4 regions of the Limosilactobacillus agrestimuris genome follow, and region 3 is predicted to be linked to each of the others. Evidence: predicted binding sites of a transcription regulator. Region 3 holds the regulator's gene; each other region holds the start of a gene.
What was found. Region 3 encodes LexA, which represses DNA repair genes until DNA is damaged. Its sites were predicted from a motif close to CNAACANNTGTTNG; they were not measured.
Positions count from the first base shown of each region.

Region 1: a site for LexA is predicted at 2,162-2,175, ahead of NFR46_RS02080 (Y-family DNA polymerase). Genes of this name have one in related genera too.
Region 2: a site for LexA is predicted at 2,428-2,441, ahead of uvrB (excinuclease ABC subunit UvrB). Genes of this name have one in related genera too.
Region 4: a site for LexA is predicted at 2,066-2,079, ahead of parE (DNA topoisomerase IV subunit B). Genes of this name have one in related genera too.

Region 1 covers NZ_CALPCW010000002.1:80,097-84,549, forward strand. Annotated here, with positions in the region: gene NFR46_RS02070 (glycerophosphodiester phosphodiesterase) at 1-110, opposite strand, end outside; gene NFR46_RS02075 (hypothetical protein) at 173-592, opposite strand; gene NFR46_RS02080 (Y-family DNA polymerase) at 592-2,118, opposite strand; gene NFR46_RS02085 (aldo/keto reductase) at 2,245-3,111, opposite strand; gene NFR46_RS02090 (gamma-glutamyl-gamma-aminobutyrate hydrolase family protein) at 3,235-3,954, shown strand; gene NFR46_RS02095 (glutamate--cysteine ligase) at 4,080-4,453, opposite strand, start outside.
Region 2 covers NZ_CALPCW010000005.1:56,511-60,963, forward strand. Annotated here, with positions in the region: gene NFR46_RS04825 (LTA synthase family protein) at 1-2,271, opposite strand, end outside; gene uvrB (excinuclease ABC subunit UvrB) at 2,538-4,453, shown strand, end outside.
Region 3 covers NZ_CALPCW010000003.1:59,533-63,985, forward strand. Annotated here, with positions in the region: gene NFR46_RS03080 (hydroxymethylglutaryl-CoA synthase) at 1-248, shown strand, start outside; TPP riboswitch at 276-384, shown strand; gene cytX (putative hydroxymethylpyrimidine transporter CytX) at 466-1,629, shown strand; gene lexA (transcriptional repressor LexA) at 1,671-2,303, opposite strand; gene NFR46_RS03095 (DUF896 domain-containing protein) at 2,475-2,726, shown strand; gene NFR46_RS03100 (YneF family protein) at 2,801-3,025, shown strand; gene NFR46_RS03105 (lysophospholipid acyltransferase family protein) at 3,233-3,871, opposite strand; gene NFR46_RS03110 (tRNA1(Val) (adenine(37)-N6)-methyltransferase) at 3,962-4,453, shown strand, end outside.
Region 4 covers NZ_CALPCW010000006.1:29,636-34,088, forward strand. Annotated here, with positions in the region: gene topA (type I DNA topoisomerase) at 1-150, shown strand, start outside; gene NFR46_RS05220 (aldose 1-epimerase family protein) at 262-1,140, shown strand; gene plsY (glycerol-3-phosphate 1-O-acyltransferase PlsY) at 1,254-1,880, opposite strand; gene parE (DNA topoisomerase IV subunit B) at 2,102-4,132, shown strand; gene parC (DNA topoisomerase IV subunit A) at 4,155-4,453, shown strand, end outside.

The DNA of each region.
Region 1 (4,453 bases), on a different contig from region 3:
AAGACCAGCTGGTTAGCTAGATCCATCCCTACAAACAAAATAATAAATGACACCCAATGCTGCCAAAAATTTCTTGAATATTGACAGAGATTACGCCAAATTACTCTCAAAGTTACTCCCTCTTTAACAAACTCCTACTACATGCATCTCCACTATTATACAGCACCTATAATTAACGAACTTCCTTAATATTAGCAATCGCAATTGCTGGTCGCTGATTAAAGAAAACTTTTCCCCGTTCAACTTTAACGGTTGATACCTGATCCCGGAATTCTTCGTAAAGCCCGACCTCATCATTAAAGTAGTTAATAGTAACCGTGCTTTTTGTCCCGGCTAACATTTGAAGTTTCTTTATGATCCGACGTTCCGCGCTTGCCGAGAGATATTTTTTATGAGTGTATATTTCAGCCTTTTTTTGGATCAAATTGCCAAATCCCGTTAAGGCAGCAAAGGGCGCGAACTGCCCAGCACGATCAGAGCGAGGCATTGGTAAATGTCCCTTTGATGGTTGGTAAGGACGATTAATAATGTCATTATACCGAGAAGTGTCGCTAAATAATTTTTGTTCAATTATTTTCTTTTCATCTATCATTATGCCCGGTGTCCCCCAATTTGGTCATTTCGTTCCTTCGTTGTTGATCCTTTTCGCAAATCTCCCAGGTGAAGAATAACATTCTTATCACCAAGTTTTTGTTGTAGTTTAAGGATTGTTGCTTGGAGTTTTTGATCCCGTTGCCGTTTGATTGCTGCAGTTCTTTCTTGCCTAATTTCTTTTTGGGGATCTTCAAAAAGGTTAGTCTGTTTAAAGCGAGCCGTTTTAGCCGCAACCTCTTCATCCACCATATGAGTCGAAATTAACGTTATTTTCCTTATCAGGAGGTGCGGATTAACACACTTCTCGTATAGTTGTTTATAAATCTGGCGCAATTCTGAGCTTGAAGCTGTCGGCAATTCTAGTTTCTGATGCGCGTGACTTGGTTTAGCGGTTCTCCGTCCATAAAAGTCCTCTACTACTGGTCCCTGGTAGTTTGGTGCATACTGGAGGTTTTGTGGATCATAATGGATAACAATCCCAAAATCAGCACTCACAACATGACGTTTTACCATGGTTAAAGCAACTGAATCAACCATCCCCAGAGCAGCCGCCAATCCCTCACGGTACTTATATGGTTTCATCAGGACCTGGCTAGAATAGATGCCGTGTTCTTCGGAATGGTAATTCTTTATATCGGCAATCGTCGCTGTCTCGTGTCCCCAGGCGTGATCAATTAATAGTTCGGCATTTTTTCCAAACTCGCGGTATAGGACCTCTTCATTTAATTGATCCGATAACTTACCAATTGAACAACGGGCAATGTCTCCCATCGTGTGTAAGCCTAACTTCTCTAACCTCTTAGTATAGCCACGGCCAACTCGCCAAAAATCTGTTAGTGGTTGGTGAGCCCAGAGATATCGTCGGTATTGGTATTCATTCATTTGTGCAATCCGGACACCATCTTGATCAGCTGGGATCCTTTTAGCCACAATATCCATTGCCACCTTTGCAAGGTAGAGATTGGTCCCGATCCCGGCTGTTGCGGTAAGACCCGTTTCTAACTGGATCTGTTGGATAATCTGCTTGGCTAACGTGTGTGGCGAGACCTGATGTTCAACAAGGTAATCTGTAACATCCATCATCACCTCATCAATCGAATAAACGTGGATATTTTCAGGCTTAATAAAGCGCAAATAGATCCCATAAACTTCTGCACTGCGCTCCATGTAAAATTGCATCCGTGGTGAAACGATTCGAAAGCCTACCCGTAAGTTAGGTGACTTTAATAACTTTCCCCGGTAAATTGAACTATGTTTGGATAAGTGATGACAGGTAGCCTTCTTTGCCCGCTCCCTATTAATTCGGTCAACGATTTGTTGAACTTCGTAAAGTCGGGGACGTCCAGGAACGCCAAACTGCTTCAATGCTGGCGAAACAGCTAGACAAATTGTTTTATTCGTCCGTGAGCTATCTGCAACCACTAAATTAGCATTTAATGGATTCAAGTGGTGAGCGATACACTCAACGGAAGCATAAAAAGACTTCAAATCAATTGCAATATAGATTCTTTGCTGACCTGCCATCAACGGCGCTCCCTTACTATTTTTATTTATTATAGCATTTTATCGAACAAACGGTCGATAAGCAAAGTTAAAAAGATCCCAAAGCTCGAAATACTCAAACTCTGGGATCTTTTCAATTATGGCACTTTAGAAATCTGCTTCATCTGGATCAGCACATTGACCACCAAGGTTAGTCAATAAGCTAATCTTCTTCATTTCATCATCGGCTAATGAAAAATCAAAAATTTCCTTATTTTGGATCATCCGGTTTTCATGAACTGACTTTGGTAGTGGGACAATTCCCTGTTGAATAATCCACCGTAAACAAACTTGAGCAGCTGTTTTACCATACTTGTCAGCAATTTGCAGAATTGTTGGGTTCGTCATTACATGTGCTCCCTGACCACCAAGCGGAGCCCAAGCTTCCACAAGAATGTTATGAGCTTGAAGGTACTTTACCTGTTCAGTATGCGGCCAACCTGGGTGAACCTCAATTTGATCAACTGCAGGGGCAACTTTAGCCGTCTTCATAAGTTCAACAATGTGGTGAGGCATAAAGTTACTTAATCCGATTGCCTTAATCTTCCCCTCATTGTACAAATCTTCCATGGCCCGCCAAGTTTCAGCGTTGATCTCACTTGCTTTTGTTCCAAACTGCTTTTGGTTTGCTGGCCAGTGAATCAGGTAGAGGTCTAAATAATCCATTTGGAGACGATCCAACGTTTCCTGGAAAGCTTTCTTGGTTGAGTCGTAACCGCGGCTATCATTCCACAATTTACTGGTGACAAAGAGGTCCTTCCGGTCGATTCCTGAATCTTTAATTCCTTTACCAACCGCCTCTTCGTTCCCATATACGGCTGCTGTATCAATATGCCGATACCCAACCTTGATTGCATCTGCAACTGCCTTCTCGGCTACATTAGCGGGTGTTCGGAAAGTTCCGTAACCCACACATGGAATTTGGGTACCGTTACTTAAATTTAGTTTTGAGTTAATACTTGTTAATTCGATCAAATTATTCACTTCTTCCTCACTTACTATTATATAGTTTTTTCTTTTTTTGAGTAGTTTTTTAATTCTCCTTTCCTCTCTATTAAAATTCTATTATAATGCTATTAAAAAATTAGGAGACTAAATATGAAACCACGAATTGCTATTCCAGCTGACACTTTAACTGAAGCGACAAACATCATCAACGAACGAAATGCAGCTTTTGCCCCACGACCGTTAATTGAAGCAGTCCTAAAATCAGGAGGGCTCCCCGTGATCTTCCCCAGTGTGGATCCAAAACTTATCCCAAACTATCTTGACTTATTTGATGGAATTATTTTTGCTGGTGGAAGTGACGTTGATCCAACTTTTTATGGGGAAGAACCCCACCAAAAACTGGGACCAACGTACTTCAAACGTGATCAATTTGAAGTTGCGCTTGTAAGGGCCGCCCTAAAAGCTAATAAGGCTTTAATGGGAATCTGTCGAGGAATGCAGATAATTAACGTTGCCCTCGGCGGAACTATCTTTCAAGACCTCTCAGAAGACCCTCGACAAACACTCAAGCATTCACAGGATGCTCCCGGCAACTTTCCCTCTCATCACGTCAATGTTGAACAGGATAGTCGAATCTTTACCCTGGTTGGGACGCGACCTTACGTTAACTCTCGTCACCATCAAGCCTTAAATCAAATCGGAAATACCCTTAGAGTTACCGCACGGGCTGATGATCAGATCCCTGAAGCAATTGAATCAATCGATAATGATCGGGTCCTTGCCGTTCAATGGCATCCAGAAAACATGTTCAAACACTACGACTATTCTCAAGCACTCTTTGCCGACTTAATTCACCGTGCGCAAAAGTAATAAGCTTAATACATTAGCTACCATTTAGCTTGAAATATAAAACATAATGAGCTCCAAAGATCGGTAATACCGAACTTTGGAGCTCTATTTATGCTTATAAAGTAACTTTTGCTATCAACTCTAAACTAACTCAGAGCTTTTCGTAACTCATCAGCTGTGTAGATCTTTTTATCTTCAAAGCCTTTAAACGGGTTAATTGATTCCTGAGCAGCTGCTTGGTAACGTTTAGCTCTCCGAAGTGCATATTCCGTTAGTGAGTCACCTTTTACATAGTTTAGTAACTTTGCGCTTGGCGTCGTTAGAGGATTTTCGACCCGGTCTTCTAAATCTTCCAGTACTTCAGCATATTCTGGTCCTAATTGGATCTGGTTTGCGTAACGTTCGAGACTCTTAATAAGGGCCCGTGCGGTTGCTTGATAAGTACATGGTTGTCGCGGATCCTCCTCGGCAACTACTTCGTTCATTCGGTCAGCATTTTTCAAAATATCATTAACATCAT
Region 2 (4,453 bases), on a different contig from region 3:
TTGAACAAACTTACCGTAAGGTTGTCGCTTAAGGTTGAGGGTTACCTCTTTATAAGCTGAATCATCACTTACTCGGGGACTATTATGAATTTTATTGGTGTAAGTAAGTTTATCTCCACCATCGAAATGATAGAACTTGTTAAAGCCAAACTTCTTGTAAACAGTTTTTCTACTGTACAGGTTAGCGGTAAAGGGGTGAATCCCAATACTGTAGTTAAAGAGGTTATTGATGGTAAAAGTCCGCTTTTGGTACGGAACAAGTTGTGAATATGGAGTCGGTAAGGTTGGCGAAAAGTTAGCCATGGAAAGGCTAGTTAATGCCTGGTATTCCATATTTGCGGTTCCACCACCATAACCAGAACTTAGCATTAATCCACTAGTAGTTTGTTTCTTTAATTGGTGAAGGTAAGGGAGCGGATCCCCACTAACTTTCATTCCGGGAACTTTAGCCGGGTCAGCATAACTTTCGCTAAGAACGAACACGAGGTTTTGGTTGCCAACCCTATTATGGGTTCGATTGCGATTAATTTCTGCGCCAATCTTTGCGTAACGTTTTTCTAAGTGCGCCATCGTTGCTGGTGAGTATCCTTTAGGTTTACTCATCACATGGACATCGATATTATTGGCAAACTGCAAAAGAGTACCATTCATTTTAGCGCCCCGTAATTGAGAATAGAAATATGGAGTGTCATCAATATTTTGTAATTGCTTATAAACAATCGAATTACTATGGTTAGCTAAGTTAAAACTAAGAAGGTAAATACAGGAAAGGATAGCAATTACGATTCGCATCGCTGGGTTAAAACGACAAGTCTTTCCATAGCGCTTTTCTAGTTGCCAACTAGCAACGAGGGCAACAATAATGGCAATTAATGTAAAAGCAATTATCCACTTGTTAACCATTCCAAGCATTTCTCCAGGAGCGGTTAATGTTGAAATGTCAGTCGGAATGATTGGCTCATTTCGTGCAGCAATCTTTAGGACAGAAGCACCAAGCCAACCAAGATAGAGGATTATTGTGATTCCGGAACTGAGCCACCAGCGATTAGTAATTGCCATCAAGATTAGGGCAATTGCAAAGATGATTAAGACGTTTACCGTGATAATTTTTGGTCGTTCGGTAAGCATCCACTCTACCATAGTAAATTTACCATTCCAAAGAATCGCAAATGAGGCTAGCGTAATTCCCCAAAGAATAAGGTAAGTTAAAAGGACCGGCCAGTAATGCTTGCTAAAGTGCTTCAGTCTTTGAAGAAGATTCCAATAGTTTAACTGCCAATTAATTTTATTTCCCAGGAAATTAACAAGAATCATAATGGCACTGAAAATAACAACAATCGTAATTCCCAGGATAATTATTGCTTGCCAACTTACTTGAGGTAATAGTAAAGGTGTAAAAAGCATTGGTAACCCAAGAAAATTCAAGAGGAGGAGTCCCATGACAGGAAGAAGCTGATCTTCATGTTTTTCCTCCTGTGTCCGTAAGAACCACGCCGTCATGATAAGACAAGTGAGAAGTAAGAATGGTTGATACGGGTTAATCCCTAATAGGTAGTGGGTATCAGGAGTCAAATCACTGTGGGGGCTATAGTCAACGTGGTTCATATTAAGCCAGGTGATGAGGGCGGCAAAGAGTAAACTAATAACTGTTAAAAAGAAATAACGAGCATTGGACCACTTCTTAAGCCATTCGCGATCATTTGCTAGCCAATCTCCAAGTGCGAAAAGGTAGATAAACCAAATTAAACTCGTTCCCCGGTGAAAACCAAAGGCATCGTAGCCACTAACAAGGTTAATCAGCAAGAAAATAAATGAAAACCCAATTAGCCAGTGTCGACGGGTAACTGTTGACCAGCGATGGCAAAACTTTTGTAGTGGGTGTGCGAAAAGGTAAAAGTCACTACAAATGAGCCAGGTGATGAATACCTGCTGGACAACGTAGAGTTCGGGAGATGGCTGGGCTGAGGTAATTATTGGTTGGGTTGTAAACTTTGCCCAGGTAAAGGTAATTGCCCCGACGATCCATAAGGTTAATACCGCAATTTGGCGATTAAATCGCCCTTGGTGTTGGTTAGCCCCAATTGCGATTGGGACCCATAATACGGTCGTACTAATAAATGTTTTTAAAATCCACCATAATATAAAGGGTAAGGTTGCTTCTTGCAGGTGGGTGAGCAACTGACTTGCGGTTCCTAAAAAGCAAATGATTGCGAGAACAACAAATAAACTCCCCAATTGAAGTTCCCGTTTTTGCTTTAAACTACTAAACATTGATCTCCAACTTTCTCTTTTGTGAAATTTAAACATTACTATTATACGGAGAGGAAAATTATGATTCAACCATGTCTAATCAGGATTAAGATAAAGTTAATTTCCGTTGATTTGTTGTTTTATAATAAGACAAATTGAGCATTTCATATAGATAGACGAATACATGTTCTGGTGATAAACTAAAGAGGATAATTGTAACCATTGAGACGGAAGGTAGCAGAGATAAATTGTTGCCTTCCATTTTCAGGTACTGAGGAGGATTACTTGTGATATATCGCCAACCTCATAAAAATTTTGAATTAGTTTCTGACTATCAACCTACTGGTGATCAACCAGAGGCAATTAAAGAATTAACGACTGGAATCGAAAAGGGAGAAAAGTCGCAAATCCTACTAGGGGCAACTGGGACTGGGAAGACTTTTACGATCTCCAACGTAATTGCAAATGTAAATAAGCCAACGTTAATTTTGTCTCACAATAAGACGTTGGCAGGTCAACTATACAGTGAAATGAAGAAGTTCTTTCCCCACAATGCGGTTGAATACTTTGTTTCCTACTATGATTATTACCAACCAGAAGCATATGTGCCTTCAAGTGATACCTATATTGAAAAGGATGCTTCAATTAATGATGAAATTGATGAACTTCGTCACTCAGCAACTAGTTCGCTAATGGAACGTGACGATGTGATTGTTGTTGCTTCAGTTTCTAGTATCTTTGGACTTGGGGACCCAAGTGAATACCATAACCACGTTGTTTCGTTGCGGGTTGGTCAAGAGATTGAACGGGATCAATTACTGAGAGAATTGGTTAATATCCAGTTTGAACGAAATGATATTGACTTTCAACGGGGGCGTTTCCGGGTTCATGGGGACGTTGTTGAAGTTTTCCCGGCATCACGAGAAGATAAGGCGCTACGAATCGAATTTTTTGGTGACGAGATTGATCGGATTCGTGAAGTTGATGCCCTTACTGGTGAAGTGATTGGGGATCGGGAACATATATCAATCTTCCCGGCGACCCACTTTTTAACCAGTGAGGAAATTATGGACCGGGCTCTTCCACAGATCGAAAACGATATGAAAAAGCAGGTTAAGAAGTTTACAAATGAAGGAAAGTTGCTTGAAGCTGAACGAATTCAGCAACGGACAACCTATGATATTGAGATGCTTCGTGAAATGGGCTACTGTAACGGAATCGAAAACTATTCACGGTATATGGATGGACGCAAGCCTGGTGAACCACCGTATACACTATTGGACTTCTTTCCCAAGGACTTTCTGTTAGTAGTTGATGAATCTCACCAAACGATGCCTCAGGTCCGGGGAATGTACAATGGGGATCGGGCACGAAAACAGATGTTAATTGATTATGGATTCCGTTTACCAAGTGCGCTTGATAACCGGCCATTAAAATTGGCAGAGTTTGAGAAGCACGTTAATCAGGTTGTCTACATGTCTGCTACACCGGGTCCATATGAGATGGAACAAACTGATCACGTTGTCCAACAAATTATTCGGCCAACTGGCTTGCTTGATCCGACGATTGAAGTTCGGCCAGTAATGGGGCAAATTGATGACTTAGTTGGTGAAATTAATAAGCGGATTGAAAAGCATGAGCGGGTCTTTGTAACTACTTTAACCAAGAAAATGTCAGAGGACTTAACGGATTATCTCAAGGATCTTGGATTAAAGGTAAAGTACCTTCATAGTGATATTAAAACCTTAGAGCGGACCCAGATTATCCGTGATCTTCGTCTTGGTAAGTTTGATGTCCTGGTAGGGATTAACCTTTTGCGGGAGGGACTTGATGTTCCAGAAGTATCTCTTGTAGCAATTCTTGATGCTGATAAGGAAGGATTTTTACGGAATGAACGTTCCTTGATCCAAACGATTGGTCGGGCTGCCCGGAATGCTAATGGCTCAGTAATTATGTATGCTGATACGGTTACGGATTCAATGCAAAAAGCAATTGATGAAACGAAGCGACGTCGGGAAATCCAGATGGCTTATAATAAGAAACATGGTATTACACCGAAGACCATCATTAAGCCAATTCAAGAAGCTATTTCATCAACTACTAAGACTGAGGATAGTGGTAAGAAGGCCGATAGTACTGAATTTACAAGTAAGGACTTTGCAAAACTTTCACGTGATGATCAAACTAAGATGATTGAAGAGCT
Region 3 (4,453 bases):
GCTCCGGAGCTGAAGGTGAATTCTACAGTGGAATTTTACAAGATGGTTTTGAAAAATACCTCAGTAACGTTAAAGCGGACTTAGCTGATCGTCATCAGGTATCAATTGAAGAATACGAACAGCAATTTAATTCTCAATTAGGGATGAATCCTGATGATGTAGAGCTTGACTGGGAAAAGGATCCAGCACCGTTTGTTCTTAAGGGACAAAAAGATTACAAGCGGGTTTATGGTAAGGGCGAAAATTAATCTTGGACAAAAGTGTTATACTGTAATTAACAATAAACGGGGAGCTTGTATAACAGGCTGAGAGGAAGATGTGATCTTCGACCCATGGGACCTGATTTGGATAATGCCAACGGAGGGAATTCAATTAAGAATTTTAAAGTCGATCAGGTTTTGAACCTGGTCGACTTTTCTTTATCAGGATCAAGTTCCGCTAATCATGTAAAGGATGGTGGAACTGATGCAACATAGGACGTCACTGTTTGAGAATGGAATGATTTGGTGTGGAGCAGGAATCTCAATTGCCGAGATCCTGACAGGAACGTATTTGGCGCCATTAGGAATGACGAAAGGAATTATCGCGATTATTTTAGGCCACCTTATTGGTTGTAGTCTTCTTTTCCTTTCGGGAGTAATTGGCGGTCAGTTACGAATTAGTGCAATGGAATCGGTTAAACTGAGCTTTGGTCAAATTGGGGCGTTGTTTTTTGCGTTATTGAATGTCCTCCAGTTAGTCGGTTGGACCGGGATTATGATTTATGATGGTTCATTAGCGGCTGATGGACTCTGGCAACTTGGTCAACCGACATGGTGCCTGTTAATTGGGATTTTGATCATTTTATGGTTGGTTATTGGAATTCGACGACTAAAGTGGCTCAATTTGATTGCGCTAGCTGCTTTATTGTTACTGACGGTTGGCCTTTGCTACCTCATCTTCACAGAACCCCACGTTGATAGTCGCTTTGGCAACTTGTCATTTGGTCAAGGCCTTGAATTAGCGGTCTCGATGCCCCTTTCTTGGTTACCTTTGATTTCAGATTATACTTCGGTAGCCCAGGAACCCGCTCAGGCAAGTGGCGTTAGTGCGGTTACTTATGGGGTGATTAGTTGCTGGATGGCCATTGTTGGGCTGGGTGCAACCCTCCTAACCGGTGAAACCAATATTGCTAAAATTATGCTCGATGCTGGAGTTGGCCTAGGTGGCTTAGCTATTGTTCTCCTCTCGACAGTCACCACGACCTTTATGGATGCTTATTCCGCTGGTGTTTCTGCCCAGACACTAAAAGTTAAGTGGTCATCTCGCTCGACCGCGATCTTGGTAACGGTCTTTGGCGTTCTGGGAGCGATTATTTTGCCGATGGATAATTTCAGTAACTTTCTCTATATCATTGGTTCCGTGTTTACTCCAATGATTACGATTCAGATTATGGACCGCTTTGTTTTCCATTTTGATAATCGCGACCAACGGATTAATTGGCGGAACTTCAATCTCTGGTTGATTGGCTTCATCGTTTACCGGTGCTTGATGTTAATTGACTTGCCAGTAGGGAATACCTTACCAGATGTTATGATTGTGATGCTTCTGGTATGGTTAGTTGAGCGCAAAAGAAAAAGCACAACATAACTACTTTAGGTTTCTGCTATGCTTTAATGGTGATATATCTATTAGAATATATGATCACGATATAAACCAATCACTTTTCCAAGAATTGTAACGTTATCTAAGTAAATCGGTGCCATCGTATCGTTTTCGGGCTGAAGACGGTAGCGTTTGTTTTCTGGTTCGCGGTAGAAACGCTTGCAAGTGGCTTCATTATCACTCGTCATGGCGATCACGATTTCACCGTCTTTTGCAGTCGATTGCTTGCGGACGATGACGTCATCCCTGTCAAGGATTCCCGCCTTGATCATACTCGTCCCGTGGATCTTTAACATAAATAATCCAGATGCATCCTTAATCGAAGGAGGGAGAGGGAAGTAGTCAGTGGTATCTTGAACGGCTAAAATCGGTTGACCAGCTGTGACTACACCGAGCATTGGAATCTCCTTTTGCTCTGGTTCGATTCCGAGAAGATCAAGCCCTTGCTTAGTGATTTCTAATGCCCGTGGTTTGGAAGGATCCTTTTGGAGGTAGCCTTCCTTAATTAAGTTAGTTAAGTGAGAATGGACGGTTGAGGTGGAAGAAAGGCCAACGGTTCCGCAAATTTCGCGGACTGTTGGTGGGTAACCGTGATCCTTAACGTGTTTATAAATGCAATTTAATACGGCAATTTGTTTTTGACTTGCAGCTTTTGCCATTTTGACACCTCATTTGGCTATTGATATTATTCTTAGAATATCATAGTGAATGATGATTTTCAAACGTACGTTCGCGACAAAAGCTAATTAGTAGATATCTTGAAAATAGCCACCAATTTAGCTAAGATCAAGGTAGTAATTTAAGAATATATGGAATGTGAGGAGATAATTATGGCTGAATCTACAGACCAGGAAAAGTTATTAAAGCGAATTAATGAACTTGCCCACAAAAATAAAGAAGAAGGTTTAACGGAAGCCGAAACAAAAGAGCGGGCAAAGTTAAGAAAAGAATATCTTAAGAATTTTCGTGAAGCAATGCGGAGTAATATTGAAATGATGCGGATCTTTGATGATAACGGTAAGGAAGTTACTCCAGAAAAGGTTCGTGAAATTCAACGGAAAAGGGGATTACGGGATGACTAAAATTGTTTAGCCCTTTTCAAGTCGACTACTTTCGTGTACTATTGAACAGTAACTAAAAAAGGAGGAAAGTAGTTGTGGCATTAACAATTTCATTGGTAATCCTCGCCTTACTAATCGGTTTAGTTGGCGGTTTCTTTGGTGCTCGTCGTTACATGGAAAACTACCTTCGCAATAATCCACCTATTAGTGAAGAAATGTTGCGGACAATGATGTTACAAATGGGCCAGAAGCCATCTAGCCGAAAGTTACATCAAATGATGCAAACCATGAAGGCGCAAGCCAAAAAAGCAAATAAGTAATTTTTAAAAGATAAGAGGGTGAGAAAAACAAAACGTTTTTCTCACCCTTAATCTATTTTTTATAGTTTCAAACTTATAAAGTCTAATTACGGGAATCCTAAAGGCTAGCTTCGCGTCGTAACCAGAGCCGTCTTAGAGTATAACGCAGCGGCGCAAGTCTATTTGGCTCTCAAGAAGGTTAATTCTCAGATTTCTTTCAATTTATAATTAAAAGTCGTCATCTTTTGGCTTTGGTGGAACAATATATTTGTAATTTGGATTAATTTGGTGGTCTAGTTCATCAAAAGCCCTTTGCATTTCATCTTCTAGCTTTGCCTGGCTTTCATCATCTAATTTGTTTTTGCGGTCAACATAAATTGGCTTACCAAAGGCAATGTGGCGAGGTTGCCGCTTAAACATTTCACCAAACTTGAGTGGTCCTTGGTAAACAACCGGAACGAGGGGAACATTCGCTAATTTGGCAATTAAAGTAGCACCACCCTTTAACTTGCTTGAATAGCGGGAACCTGATGGAAAAATAATTATTGATAGATCGGTCTTCCGCAGGATCTGGACCGGCTTTTTAATAACAGATGGACCGGGATTTTTACGGTCGACTGGGAAGGCATGGAGCCGCTTTAAGAAGAAGGCGGCTAAAGGATTTTTGAATAACTCCTTTTTTGCCATAAAACTAAACTTCTTTGGGTAGATCGCTAGAGCAATTAGGACCGGATCCATCCATGTCCGGTGGGGGGCAATAATGATATAATTACCGTCGGGTATATTTTCCTTATTGTAAATCTTAGCCTTGCCATTAATTAAGTTTAAAAATGGTTGAATAATGGCAACGAGAAATGAATATAGCATAAAATCATCCAATCTTAATCTGAATAATAACTGGCATTATTATGACGAAAAAATCAACTCCTTGCAAGTTTTAAAAGAGGTGAGTGGTAAATGGACAATGATAAATTACTAAAAACAAATGAACGAATTGATCAACTATACAGCCAGGATGTTCAAATTATTCAAAATCCAAACTGCTTTGCGTTTTCACTAGATGCAGTTCTCTTAGCTGATTTTGTTTGGCCCAATAAGAAGCGCCAAGCAAAAATTGTTGATCTGTGTGCTGGCAATGGGGCGATTGGCCTTTTTCTCCATCAGAAGCTTGGTGGTCACTTTACAGAGGTAGAACTTCAACAGCCGATTGCGGACATGGCAGAGCGAACCGTCAAGTTAAATCACTTAGAAGAACGTTATGATGTTTTAAATATGGATATTAAGGACGTTTACGAGAAGATACCAAAGGATTCAGCAGATATCGTTTTGTGCAATCCACCATATTTTCCAAATAATGAGCATAGTCAAAAGAACCCTAACCAAGCTTTAGCTATTGCTCGTCATGAAATTAAAACTAATTTAACAATGGTTGTCGAAAAGATGAGTGGC
Region 4 (4,453 bases), on a different contig from region 3:
CGTTATCCAGATTGCGACTTCGTTTCTTGGGATAAGCCAATTGGTCGTAATTGCCCTAAAGATGGTCACTTCTTAGTTGAGAAAAAGATCAAGGGTGGTACCCAAGTTGTATGTCCTAACGGTGATTATGAAGAAGCACCACAGAAATAGTAAAACGGTTTCATTTAATTTTACTAAATTTTACTAGTTTACTAATTTAAAAGAGCTCTCTAATTTGCTATGATGCGGTTAGAGAGCTTTTTACTAAGGAGAAATGGTACTATGATTAAGCTAGAAAACGATAAATTAACTGTTGAAATTGCTGAGTTAGGAGCCCAATTACATAGTATTCGGCGGAATGACAATCAGGTTGAATATTTATGGCAAGGTGACCCTGCTTCATGGAAGCGTCAAGCACCAGTCCTCTTTCCGTTTGTTGGTCGTCTAAAGGATGATCAATATGAATATGCGGGTGAAACATATCATCAGACTCAGCATGGTTTTGCTCGTGATCGTGAATTTAAGGTAATTGATCAAACTAGTTCACGAGTTGTTCTCGAACAAACAGAGGATGAAGAGACATTAAAAGTCTTTCCGTTTGTCTTTCAATTGCGGATAACATATGAATTAGCTGGAGATCAGTTAAATGTTTATTACGCGGTTACTAACCCTGATAGTAAACATTCACTAATTTATGCAATCGGTGCTCACCCTGGTTTTAACATGCCGTTGAACAACGATGGTGCCTTTGAACAGGTCCAATTAAGTGTTTCTCCTGCTGAAGAGTATTCGCGGGTCGTACTAGATGGTCCTTACAATGATTCACAAAATCCAATTATGATTAACATGCAAAAGCCATTAACAATTAACCATGAATTATTTAAGAATGATGCCATAATTTTTGAAACTGAAGGTGCAAAGTTTACTGCTACTTTGACCGATCCGGTTAATAACCATGGTGTTCATGTTCATACCTTAGGAACCCAACATGTTGGAGTATGGTCGCCATATCCTGCTAAAGCTAACCTGGTTTGTGTTGAACCATGGTGGGGGATTGCGGATAATGTTAATGCAGATGGTAAATTACTCCATAAACAGGGGATGCACCGCTTGGCACCGCAGGATAATGATACATATAAGTATAGTATCCAACCATTTTAAATCAAAAAGTAATTGGTAATAATTTTCTTGCAGATCTTAAAAGACTCTGGCACAGTACACAAAAAGGCTCTAGTATTTGGAAAATCCGAACGCTAGAGCCTTTTTCAAAACCCCTATTTTTGGTGTTTTTTCTTTAAATAATAAACGAGACCGAAACTCACTAATGATTCTTTACCAGTAAGAATTCGTATAATATTACTCTTGTGTCGCCAGAGAACTAATACGGTTAAAATTCCTGCAACGCAGCTAAGAATCAGATCATGCTCACAAAGAGCGATGATAAAGATTGAAGTAATTCCAACGATACTGGCACAACTAGCCATACTAGTTAACAATAATGTCCCAATGAAAATTGCGCAGGCAAGTGCAAATAATGGCGGATTATATGCTAATAGGATCCCAGCACTAGTTGCAACTGCTTTTCCTCCATGGAAGTGATCAAAAATCGAAAAAGTATGCCCTAATGAGGCAAAGATACCAATAAGCAGTGGGTTAACAGAGTGAGAAACTCCCAATAAGTATGGTTGACTTGCTGCTAAAGTTCCTTTCAGAACATCCATTAGGAGAACAACAACTCCTGCTTTAGGCCCCAATTCACGAAAAGTGTTAGTGGTTCCAATATTCCCACTACCAAGTTTGCGAATATCTTTATGGTAAAAAGTTTGACCAATCCAAAGTCCTGATGGAATAGAACCAAGAAGGTAGGCAACAATTACCATTCCAATTATTTTAATTGTCATTCAATTTACTCCTTAAAAATAGCTACCCATTTAAGATAGCACGAAATGCTGCTGGAAGCTACTAAGTCAACTACTTTTTAAAATGCGGTTTGCAAAATAATGATCAAATGAAGTATTATCGTTATTGTTAACGATTGTAATTGAACTATTACAATCTTGTTTGAACTAGGGTATAATATACTAGCCGAACAAATGTTCAAAATGAAAAGGGAGGTCATTTTGTGGCCACAAAGAAAGTAAAGTATGATGCATCCTCGATTCAGGTCTTAAAAGGGCTTGAAGCCGTTCGAAAACGACCGGGGATGTATATTGGATCTACGGATTCTCGAGGATTACACCACCTCGTATACGAAATTGTTGATAATGCGGTTGATGAAGCATTATCTGGATATGGTGATGAAATTAATGTCACTATTGAAGCTGATAATTCTATTACTGTCCAAGATCATGGTCGGGGAATGCCAGTAGGGATGCACGCTTCAGGTAAACCAACCCCTGAAGTGATTATGACTGTTCTCCATGCCGGTGGAAAATTTGGACAATCAGATGGTTATAAAACTTCTGGAGGGTTACATGGTGTTGGGGCATCAGTAGTTAACGCTTTGTCTACCAATTTAACTTTAACGATTGTGCGAGATCATGAGCGTTATCAAGAAAAGTTTAAAGATGGTGGACAACCAATTGGAACCTTGAAAAAATTAGGCCATACTAGCGCCGGAAATGGGACAATGGTTTCTTTTAAGCCTGATCCAGCGATTTTTACAACTACTGTCTATGATTACAATACTTTAGCTAATCGTTTAAGGGAATCTGCTTTTCTTTTAAAGGGAATTAAGATTGTTTTAACAGATAAACGCAAAAATCAGGAAAAACAAGATATCTTTCAATATAAGGATGGTATTCAGGAATTTGTTACCTACCTTAATGAGGGAAAAGATACCCTGGGAAAAGTTTTGTACTTTGATGGCAGTCAAGATGGTGTTGAGGTTGAAGTAGCTGCCCAGTATAATGATGGCTATTCTGAATCACTACTGTCGTTTGTCAATAATGTTCGGACTCCTGATGGTGGGACCCATGAAGCAGGATTTAGAAGTGCTTGGACGAAGACATTTAACGAATATGCCCATAAAGTTGGTTTATTAAAGGAAAAAGATAAAAACCTTGAGGGTAGTGATGTTCGTGAAGGACTAACCGCTGTTGTTTCCGTTCGAATTCCTGAACGAATTTTACAATTTGAAGGTCAGACAAAGGATAAGTTAGGAACCCCTGAAGCACGAAAAATTGTTGACTCCATCGTTAGTGAACAACTTGGCTATGCATTAATGGAAAATGGCGACTTTGCTCAAATGTTGATTCGTAAATCAATCAAAGCCCGTGAAGCCCGTGAAGCAGCGCGAAAGGCCAGAAACCAAGCTCGTGGTGGTAAACGAAAGAGTCGAAAAGAACGAAACCTTTCCGGAAAGTTAACCCCTGCTCAATCAAAGAATGCAAAGAAAAACGAGCTCTTCTTAGTCGAAGGTGACTCCGCTGGTGGTTCTGCAAAGCAAGGACGTGACCGGAAGTACCAAGCAATTTTGCCGTTACGGGGGAAAGTCTTAAATACTGAAAAAGCAAAGCTTGATGATGTATTAAAGAATGAAGAGTTGAACACCATTATCTATACGGTTGGTGCCGGTGCTGGTTCTGAATTTAACGTTGAAGATTCTAACTACGATAAGATTATTATTATGACGGATGCCGATGATGATGGGGCCCATATTCAAATCTTGTTGTTAACCTTCTTCTATAAATATATGCGACCAATGATTGAGGCAGGAAAAATTTATATTGCCTTACCTCCGTTATATCGTTTGCAAACTGGGCGGGGAGCAAAAACAAAGATTACTTACGCCTGGACTAATGATGAATTAACTAAGCTGACTAAAAAGGCAGGAAAAGGTGCTCAATTACAGCGATTTAAGGGTCTTGGTGAAATGAATGCTGACCAACTATGGGAAACCACAATGAATCCTGAATCACGGACATTGATTCAGGTTCGAATTGAAGATGCTGAATTAGCTGAACGACGCGTTACAACCTTAATGGGAAATAAGGTTGAACCGCGACGGGAATGGATTGAAAACAACGTTCAATTCACAATGAGTGATGATAAGGAATCCGATGAGTTAGTTGAAAACAAAGGGCATTTACTAAACCATAAAAAACAACCTACTAAAGCTGCCAAGAATTTTAGCCAAGAAGAACTTTTTTAGGTAACGAGAAAGGAACATTGTAGTGAGAAACGGTAAGATTGAAAAGATGACCCTAGAACAATTGATGGGGGATCGTTTTGGACGTTACTCTAAGTCAATTATTCAAGAACGGGCGCTACCTGACATTCGGGATGGGCTAAAGCCTGTTCAACGGCGAATCTTATTTGCAATGAATAAGGATGGAAACACCTATGATAAAGGATTCCGAAAGTCAGCTAAGTCAGTCGGAAATGTAATGGGGAATTTCCACCCCCACGGTGATAGTTCGATTTATGAAGCATTAGTTCGTTTAAGTCAGGATTGGAAGTTACGTGAACCTTT